One region of the Thioalkalivibrio sp. AKL6 genome, then DNA from elsewhere that is predicted to be linked to it. Evidence: predicted binding sites of a transcription regulator. Region 1 holds the regulator's gene; the other holds the start of a gene.
What was found. Region 1 encodes FNR, which switches genes on or off when oxygen is low (the NO sensors DNR and NnrR bind a similar motif). Its sites were predicted from a motif close to TTGATNTANATCAA; they were not measured.

Region 1 (4,863 bases):
ATCGGCTCGCGCAGGGCCTGTGGATCCAGGCCCGACGCCTCGTGCTGGGATAGCAGGATGCCGAGGGAGCGCAGGCGGCTGACCACCCCGGCCTGAGCCACACGGAAGCGGTTGCCCTGGGATTCGAGGCGGTCCAGGGCAGCCCCGAGCTGCCAGCCCCCCGACCATTCGAAGCTCAGCCGCTTGATCTGGCGTCCGTTCACCAACTCGAAGGCGAGGACAAAGATCGCTTGTACGTCGTCGAGGGTGCAGCGCGCCAGGTCATCGGCGTCCGCGGCGGAGAACAGTCGATCCAGGAACTGATCCACCCGGCGCACACCGTCCTCCTGGGTTGGCGCCACGCCCCGCAGGCGGTCGCGCAGGAGGTCCGCAACCTCCGGCGCCTCGTGGTGCAGCTTCTCCAGGGCCGCGAGCCGGGAGTCCTCGGTCGCATCCACCAGATCGCCCACCCGCGCGCGCAGACCCAGGCGACGATAAATCTCGATCTGCTCCGCGGCGGCCGCCAGGCTGGCATCGCCGGTCATCTCGCGCACCGCGACCGCCACGGCCTCGGGGGCGATATCCACTTCGTGCAGCAGGACTTGGGCTGCCTTGCGCCGACGCATGTCCGGGGTCATCTCGCCCATCGCCAGGTCGCGGGTGACGAACAGCAGATCCGGCAGCAAGTCGATGGTGTTGCGCAGCTGATCGCGCGAGCGCTCCTGGCGCTTGCCCCGTGTGGCGTCCGCAACGAAACGCGCGACCAGGCCGATGACCCCGAACAGCAGGGTGTAAACGGCAAAGAAGATGAAGTTCTGTGCCGGGGCGGCGTGGCCGAAACCGAGGAAGTAGCCGCCCTGCATTGCCAGGAACGTGACTGGCCCGGCGGCCCACAGCAACTGCAGGAAGTTCAGGGACCAGGGAACACGCCGCGCGGTGGCGGCCACCTCGGTAATGCGGCTGCGCCCGGCCGCCTCGATCAGGACATGTTCCTGTGACGGTCCGCCGGCCTGCGGGCTTTCCTGGCCCTGTGCCTCCCTGCGTTTACGAAAGCGACCGAACACGCGCCCCTGCTCCGGAATGGGTGGTTACCGCCGGCATGGCCGCAACGCTCCCCTTAGTGTAGGGAAACCGTGTTCGGTTCGCGCGCGCCGGGCGATACTCGCGCGAGCGGCCCGGCGCGTCCGATGCAGCCTCAGGCGGCGTCGCTGGGCTGTGCCCGGGCCTCCCCGGGCGGGGTGGAGATCACTTCGGGGGCATCGTCACGATAGAGGTAATCGCGGGTCAGCGGCACCGCATCCTGCTGCTTGGCCATCTGCACATGGAAGACCACCTGGCCCCACCAGCGGAAAGTGCCCTCGCAACTCGCCAGGTAAAACTCCCACATGCGGCAGAACCGCTCATCGAAGCGTTCGACGGCCTCGCCCCGCACCTCCTGGAAGCGGCGATACCACTCGGCCAGCGTCTCGGCGTAATGCAGGCGCCAGAACTCGATATCGGTGGTGTCCAGCGGCGTGGGCTCCAGCGCGCCCATCACCTCGGACAGGGCCGGCGTATACCCGCCCGGAAAGATGTACTTGCTCAACCACGGGTTGGAGGTGCCCGGTGGCTCCTGGCGCCCGATGGTGTGCAGCACCGCGATGCCTTCCGGCTTCAGCAGATCATGCACGCGCCGGAAGAACGTCTCGTAGTTGGGCGTGCCCACATGCTCGAACATGCCGACGCTGACGATGCGGTCGTACTGGTCGTCGTGTTCGCGGTAGTCCTGATAGAGGAACCGCACCCGATCCTCGAGTCCCCGACGCTTGGCCTCGTCACGGGCAACCCGCAACTGCTCCTTCGACAGCGTCACGCCATCCACATGGACACCGGCATGCTCGGCGAGATGGAAGGCCAGACCGCCCCAGCCGCAACCGATGTCGAGCACCCGCATGCCCGGCTCCAGCATCAACTTCTTCCGCAGCATCGCGCACTTGGCCTGCTGCGCCTCTTCCAGCGTCATATCCGGGCGCTCGAAATAGGCGCAGCTGTAGAACATGCCCTCGTCCAGAAACTGACGATAAAGCCACTCATCGACGTCGTAGTGATGGGCGATGTTCTGGTAACAGCGCGCCACCTTGTTGCCCTGCTCGATCAGGGCCCGCAGCATGCGCACTGCAGGGTTGACCCGCTGCTTGAACATCGGCGCGAAGTTGCGCATGGCCACGTCGAGGAACACCTGCAGGCCCTCGGGGCCGGGCGACCACAGGCCGTCCATGTAGGTCTCGCCCAGCTGGAAACCCGGGTCGCGCCCAATCTTGCGTAACGCCGCCTTGTCATGCACCTGCATGGTGATTTCCGGCGCGCCGTTCCCGAAACGCTGCTCACGGCCATCCGGATGCCGCAGCACGAAGGTCCCGTAGCGTATGTACTGCTCCAGTAACCGCTCGATCATCTCTACCCCTGTCCTTGTTCTAGCGGTCGGGTCTCTCAGCCCCCACGCGTAACGCCGAACGTGACCGTGCCGCAGACTCTAGACTCAGTCTAATAACCGATGTCTCGCATTGTCCACGCAGCCGCCGGAGGGAGAAGACACCGAGCACATCTTGATGTGCGGCCCGGCTGACCGACGGCAATCCCTTCTGTAATCGCCTACAACTCATGGGGACAGTACCGCATTCCCGCGCCCGATGGCATACCCCGAAGATCGCTTTCCCCAACGTCGAAAAAACGGCTACCCTGCACCCATGACGCTACGACCCACCCAAGCCTGCCAGCACTGCACCCTGCGCCAGCTTTGCCTGCCCATGGGCCTGCCCCAGGATGAACTCTGGCAACTCGACCAAGTCGTCCAGCAACGCCGGCCGATCGCCAAGGGTGCGCCCCTGTTCACCATGGGGACCAAGTTCGAAGCGCTGTACGCGGTCCGCACCGGGGCACTGAAAACGGTGCTGATCTCCGATGACGGGACCGAACAGATCACCGGCTTCGCGCTGGCCGGCGACCTCCTGGGGCTGGACGCGATCCACTCTGGCAAGCACCCGGTCAGTGCCATTGCACTGGAGTCCACCAGCGTCTGCGCCGTGCCCTACGGGCATGTCGACGACCTCGCCGGCCGCCTGCCGACCTTCCGCCAGCACATGATGAGCGTGATGAGCCAGGAACTGGCCCAGGACGAAAGCCTGCACGCCTTGCTCGGCCAACGTACCGCGGAGCAGCGTCTGGCGACCTTCCTGATCGCCCTGTCGGAGCGTCATCGCGCCCGCGGCCTGTCCCCCGAGCGGTTCTACCTGCCCATGTCCCGGGCAGACATCGCCAACCACCTGGGCCTGACCCAGGAAACCATCAGCCGGCTGTTTACTCAGCTGCGCAACCAGGGCGTAATCAACCTGCACACCCGGGACCTGGAGATCCTCCAGCCCGACGGCCTGCGCAACACGGCCGGGGTCACCTTCACCTCCGCCGCGAGCAGTGCCTGAAGCCGGGGACATCCCGGAGCCGGCCACGGACTTCGACGCCTTCTGGGCATTCGCCGACGCACTGTGGGTCGATCCCACCGCTCGCGAACGTCTGATGCGCTGGCAGGACGAATGTGGCGTGGACGTGATGCTGGCGTTGTTTGCCCTGTGGTACCCGCAGCCCCTCGGCCCCTCGCAATGGCGCGTACTGCGGCAAACGGCCCGGCGCTGGCAGTCATCCTCCACCGAACGCCTCCGCGCACTGCGCCGGCGGCTCCACACCCCCGAGCGCAACGCGCTCTACCGCGCGGTGCTGGCACTGGAGCTTCAAAGCGAGCGGCTCGCCGGCCTGCAACTGCTCGCGGAGGCCCGGCGCCTGGCGCCGCAGACCACCCCCGCATTCGCCATCGACCCCCAGCGCCGATTGCGCACCCTGTTCCCCGATCTGCCGGACGCCGACATCCGCGACGGATTGCGCGAGTTCATGGCCGCCTGAACCGCGCGTGGTGCACGCAAGGGCGCATTCCGGCTATCCTCCCCGCACATTGACCGAACACGGCAGGATTCATGTCGGATGATCTGCGCAGCCAGCTCCTGAAAACGGGGCTGGTCGACGAAAAACAGGTTCGCCAGGCCAAGTCGCAAAAGCACAAGGCCCAGAAGGGGAACGCGAAGAAGAAGAAGGACCGCAACACGGGTCCGGACCCGGGCGTGGCCGAAGCGCGCAAGGCCGAGCAGGCCGAGCGTTCGCGACAGAAGAACCGCGAACAGCAGGAACGTGCCGAACGCCGGGCCCGCCACGCGCAAATCCGCGAACTGGTCAGCACCCACCTGGCGCCGATTCCCACCGGCGATGCCGCGCTGGATTATCACTTCCAGCAGGGCGGGCAGATCCGCCACCTCCCGGTGACCGCCGACCTGCAAAAGCGCCTGGCCGACGGCCGCGCCGCGCTTGCCGGCCTGGATGTGCGCCCGGAAAAGGGATTCCGGGTCATCCCGCGCGAGACCGCCGACCGCATCCGCGAGCGCGATCCGGAATGGCCACTGGTCATCCCCGCCGAGGACGAAACCGGATCGGAACCTGCCCCGGACGACCCATACAAGGACTACGTGGTACCCGACGACCTCATGTGGTGACCCGCAGGGGAATCCCCGCAGGCCAGCGATCCAATCAGTCGGTTGCGCGCTTCACGTCCGCGGCGGGCATGCCGCTTTGCTGCGGGCGCCGCGCCTCGTCACTGGACATGTCCTGCGGCGTGATGCCGCCCTGCTCCAGGCCCTGGGCGGGGCCGGCCGACTCCTCCGGCTCGCCGCCGCTGCCGCAGCCTAGCGCCAGCAGACCCACGGCCGTCAGACCGATCACCAGGGGGGCGGCTCGCTGAATCTCTCGCATCATCTTCACTCTTGATCCATGTGTACTCGAAGCCTGCAAACTCTGCGGCGGGCG
Region 2 (4,863 bases), on a different contig from region 1:
CAGACCCGCTATGCGACCTTCGGCGAGGTCATGGACTACTGCCGCCGCTCGGCCAACCCGGTTGGCCGGCTGATGCTGCACCTGAACGGCAACCCGACCGACGAGATGCTGGGGTACTCGGACGCCATCTGCTCGGCGCTGCAGCTGATCAACTTCTACCAGGACCTGCAGCAGGACCTGCAGGAGAACAACCGCATCTACCTGCCGCAGGAAGAGATGGACCAGTACGGCGTGACCGAAGCGATGCTGGCCACCGGGCAGACCACCTTCCAGCTACGCAACCTGATGCAGTTTCAATACGCCCGCGCCGACCGGCTGCTGCGCGCCGGGGCGCCGCTGGGCGGGCTGCTGCGCGGACGCATGGGGCTGGAGATCCGGGCGATCATCAACGGCGGGGCACGCATCCTCTGGCGGCTGCGGCAGCAGGATGACGTCTTTGCCCGCCCGCGCCTGCGTACCCGCGACGCCTGGATCATCCTGAGCCACAGCCTTCGGCCGCGCCGCCGAAGACCGTAGGGATCGAGCCGCCGAGAACCCCTGGTTAAGCTGAGGGCTTAAAAGGCATCAAGCGGCAATGCCCTCGACCGTAAGGTGCTGGAGGTCAGTTCGTTCGCTTGCGTGCTCAAAGGTAATGGCGCAAACACCACCACTGGCATCGACATCCAGGGTAGTGTTCTCGTCAAGCGAGCGGGTTTCGGCCACGCTATCGCCTCGGAATTCGATATAAAGCGTATCCGTATCCCCGAAGTACTGGAGTTTCATGGCTGGAACCCTCGATCGAAAAAGGCGTTGTGAACGGTTTCTCCATCCGGCAGCAGAACAACGCGAAGGTAGCGTCCTTCAGCCTCCTCGACACGAGCCCATCTGCGGATACGCCCATCGCCTTGGACTTCTTCGCACAACGGTTGGTCGATTGCACTACTGATCCAGTGATCCCGGATCATTCGCCGATCCGGCCTCTCGCGTACAGTCTCGAAGTAACGTGTCGTCTTCACCGGAACGTCCCTGTTACCGGTTGCTATTGTTCAAAGCTTCCGCCGAGAACGGATCGCCGTCAAGCCGCTCACACTACCTTGCTGTAGCGCTGCGCGCTCTCCGTCTTCAGGTAGGCGTCGAAGGCCATGGCGACGTTGCGCAGCAGCAACCGCCCGCGCGGCAGGATTTCCAGGCGCCCCGCGCCGATCCGTACCAGTCCATCGGCCTCCATGCCCTGCAGCCGCTCCAGTGCATCCCCAAGGACCTCGCCGAACACGATCCCGTGGCGCGCCTCGATCGCGGCGAAATCGATGCGCGAGTGGCACATGAGTTCGGTAATCACGTCCCGGCGCAGCCGATCGTCGGCACTCAGTTCGAGTCCGCGAAACACCGGCAGGCGCCCGGCATCCAGCCGCGCGTAATAGGCATCCAGCTCGCGCAGGTTCTGGCTGTAGGTGGCGCCCACCTTGCCGATGGCCGTCGGACCCAGTGCCACCAGGTCGTACTCCGCCCGTGTGGAATAGCCCTGGAAATTGCGCTGCAGCGTCCCGGCGCGCTGGGCCGTGGCCAGTTCGTCGTCCGGCAGGGCAAAGTGGTCCATGCCGATGTAGACATAGCCCGCATCGGTCAGGCGAGCGATCGTAGTCTCGAAGATCGCCAGCTTCTCCGCGGCGTCGGGCAGATCGGCCTCGCGGATCTGGCGCTGAGTCTTGAACATCTGCGGCAGGTGCGCGTAGTTGTAGATCGCCAGGCGCTCCGGGCGCAGCTCCAGCGCGCGTTCCAGGGTGGCGGTATAGGTCTCCACCGTCTGCAAGGGAAGGCCGTAGATCAGGTCCAGGTTGGTGGATTCGAAGCCGTTGGCCCGCGCCTGCTCCACCGCCTGCGCGGTCACCTCGAACGGCTGGATGCGGTTCACCGCCCGCTGCACGTTCGGGTCGAAATCCTGCACCCCGAGGCTGATCCGGTTAAAACCCAGCTCGCCCAGCAGCGGGATGGTCCCGGGCCGCACCGCGCGCGGATCAATCTCGATGGAGAACTCGCGGGCATCGCTTTCGTCCAGGCGGAAGTGCCTCCCCAGCGTCGCCATCACCCGGCGCAGATCTTCATCGCCAAGATAGGTCGGCGTGCCGCCCCCGAAGTGCAGCTGCCCGACAGTGCGTTCCCGGTCGAACAGCTCGCCCTGCAGTTCGGCCTCACGCTCCAGATACTGCAGGTAGCGCTGGGCGCGCTGGTAATTTCCGGTGATGACCTTGTTGCAGGCGCAGTAGAAGCACACCGTGTCGCAGAACGGGACATGCACGTACAGCGACAGGGGGCGCGCCGGATCGGCCCCGTTGGTCGCCTGCGCCGCCTCGGCATAGGCGCGGTCGTCGAAGCCCTCGTGAAACTGTGGCGCGGTGGGATACGACGTGTACCGCGGCCCACTCACGTCGTATCGGCGCAGGATTTCGGGATCAAACACCAGGCGTTGTTCCATTGGGAGCTCCACAGCCGTCGCCGCGCACTCGCGACCTTGGTTCTGCAGACTACGGCCGCACGCCAGGCCCGAGCTTGATACAGGTCAACAATCCGCCTTCAGGGCGCCCTCTCCCGCCCCCTGTGCTGCCTGTGCTAGCCTTCTCCTCCCTGTTCGACACCCGCCACGCGAGAGCGCATGTCCCCCGACGAGTATTGCGAGGAGAAGGCCGCGCAAAGCGGCTCCAGCTTCTACTACGCGTTCCGCTTTCTGGAGCCGGACCGCCGTCGCGCCATCACGGCGCTGTACGCCTTCTGCCGGGAAGTCGACGACATCGTCGACGAGGTGAGCGAGGAGAGCATTGCGCGCACCAAGCTCGACTGGTGGCGCCAGGAGATCGAACGCCTGTTCGCCGGCGAACCCCGCCACCCCATCACCCAGGCACTGCAGCCCCACATCGCCGCCTTCGACCTCGGCCGCGAGTATTTCGACGAGATCATCGACGGCATGCAGATGGATCTCGACTACGACAGTTACCCGGACTTCACCACGCTGTCGCTGTACTGCTACCGCGCCGCCAGCGTCGTGGGCATCCTGTCCGCTCATATCTTCGGCTACACCGACCGGCGCACTCTCAAGTACGCCCACGACCTCGGCATGGCGTTGCAGCTCACCAACATCCTGCGCGACGTGCACGAGGACGCCATGCGCGGCCGCGTGTACATCCCCATGGACGAGCTCAGCAAGCACGGGGTCAAGCCTGAGGAATTCCAGATCAACATCACCGACGACCGCCACCGCGCCCTGTTCGCGGAGCAGGCGGAACGGGCGCGACGCTACTACGAACGCGCCGAGGAACACCTCCCGGACGCCGACCGCTACGCCCAGCGCCCGGGCCTGATCATGGCAACCATCTACCGCACCCTGCTCGACGAGATCGCGGACGATGGCTATCGCGTGCTGGAACACCGCGTACGCCTGACCCCGATCCGCAAGCTGTGGATCGCGTGGCGCACCGCGCGCCGCCTGAAGCGCGAACAACGCCGCCGCGCGGCCTGATGCCATGACCTCCAGCTCCCCCCCGGCCCCGGCGGTCGTGGTCGGCGCGGGCTGGGCCGGCCTGACCGCTGCGCTGGCGCTTGCTCGCGCCGGGCAATCCGTGCACCTGATCGAGGCCGGCAAGACCCCCGGTGGCCGTGCCCGCAACCTCGACCTGGACGGCACCCCGCTCGACAACGGCCAGCACATCCTGGTCGGGGCCTGCCAGCAGACCCTGCAGCAGATCCGTTCGGTCGGCATCAACCCCGAGCAGGCGTTTCAGGCCCTGCCCTTCGGCCTTCGCATGTTCGAGCCTACCGGCCGGCCGCAGGCCCCGGCGTTCCTGCTGGAACCGCGTTCGCCCCGGTTGCCCGCCCTGGCCGCCGCGCTTTACCGGGCGCTTGCGAAGCACTCCCTTGGTACACGCCTGCGTGCCCTGTCCGGCGCCGCCGCCATGTTGCACCGGCCCCTGCGCGACGATCTCCCCGTCCTCGACTGGCTGCGCCAGCGCCGTCAGCCCGACGCCCTCATTCGCAGCCTGTGGGACCCGTTGTGCCTGGCGGTGATGAACACCCCGACCCGAACCGCCTCGGCCCGCATCTTCCAGAACGTCCTGCGCCTGGCGCTCAACCATGGCCCGGAGGCCGCGCGCCTTCTCGTCCCCGCGCGGCCACTCGGCGAGCTGTTCCCGGAACCGGCTGTCCAGGAACTCCGGGAGCGTGGCGCCAGAGTGGATCTGGGCCGCCGCATCACCGCCATTGAGCGCAGCACGACTCACGACGCCGCCCCCTACCGCCTGCGCGACCGCCAGGGCGTGGCGAGCCCGGCGCGCGGCGTGATCCTGGCGACCCCTCCAGCCACCGCCGCTGCCCTGCTGCCACACGAAACCGGCTGGGAGGCCACGCACCAGGGCCTGAATGCCATGGGCGCCCGCAGCATCTGCACGGTCTACCTGCGCTATGCGCGGCGCCTTGATGATCTTCCGCCACTACAGGGGCTGCTGGACCAGCATGGCCAATGGCTGATCGCGCGGCATGTGGCCGGGGCGCCACACTGGCTGGCGGTCGTGATCTCCGCCGCCGACGACCTCGAACCGTTGACGGCGGGTGCGCGATGGCGCACCGTCGCCCGCTCCCTGGCCCAAACCTTCCCCGAACTGGGCGGACCCGAGACCGGCCACAGCGTGTGCGAACGCCGCGCGACGCTGGACGCGCAAGCCGGTCTGGATGCACGTCGCCCGCCGGCCCGCACGCCCTGGCCGGGGTGTTATCTGGCCGGGGATTACCTGACGCCTGCACTGCCGTCCACGCTCGAAGCGGCCGTACAATCTGGACTAGAATCGGCGCACCTGTACCTGGAGGACCATCCTTGACCGATCTCGATATTCCCCGCCT

Region 2: the regulator FNR is predicted to act here: its motif matches at 2,527-2,540, upstream of hemN (oxygen-independent coproporphyrinogen III oxidase).

What each region holds. Positions count from the first base shown of each region.
Region 1 covers NZ_AQXS01000011.1:125,247-130,109, forward strand. Annotated here, with positions in the region: gene D575_RS0111300 (hypothetical protein) at 1-1,043, opposite strand, end outside; gene D575_RS0111305 (cyclopropane-fatty-acyl-phospholipid synthase family protein) at 1,175-2,413, opposite strand; gene fnr (fumarate/nitrate reduction transcriptional regulator Fnr) at 2,706-3,437, shown strand; gene D575_RS0111315 (DUF2390 domain-containing protein) at 3,430-3,912, shown strand; gene D575_RS0111320 (DUF2058 domain-containing protein) at 3,984-4,553, shown strand; gene D575_RS0111325 (hypothetical protein) at 4,588-4,809, opposite strand.
Region 2 covers NZ_AQXS01000010.1:178,831-183,693, reverse strand. Annotated here, with positions in the region: gene hpnC (squalene synthase HpnC) at 1-516, shown strand, start outside; gene D575_RS0108855 (DUF2283 domain-containing protein) at 565-762, opposite strand; gene hemN (oxygen-independent coproporphyrinogen III oxidase) at 1,064-2,452, opposite strand; gene hpnD (presqualene diphosphate synthase HpnD) at 2,630-3,490, shown strand; gene hpnE (hydroxysqualene dehydroxylase HpnE) at 3,495-4,841, shown strand; gene D575_RS0108835 (SDR family NAD(P)-dependent oxidoreductase) at 4,838-4,863, shown strand, end outside.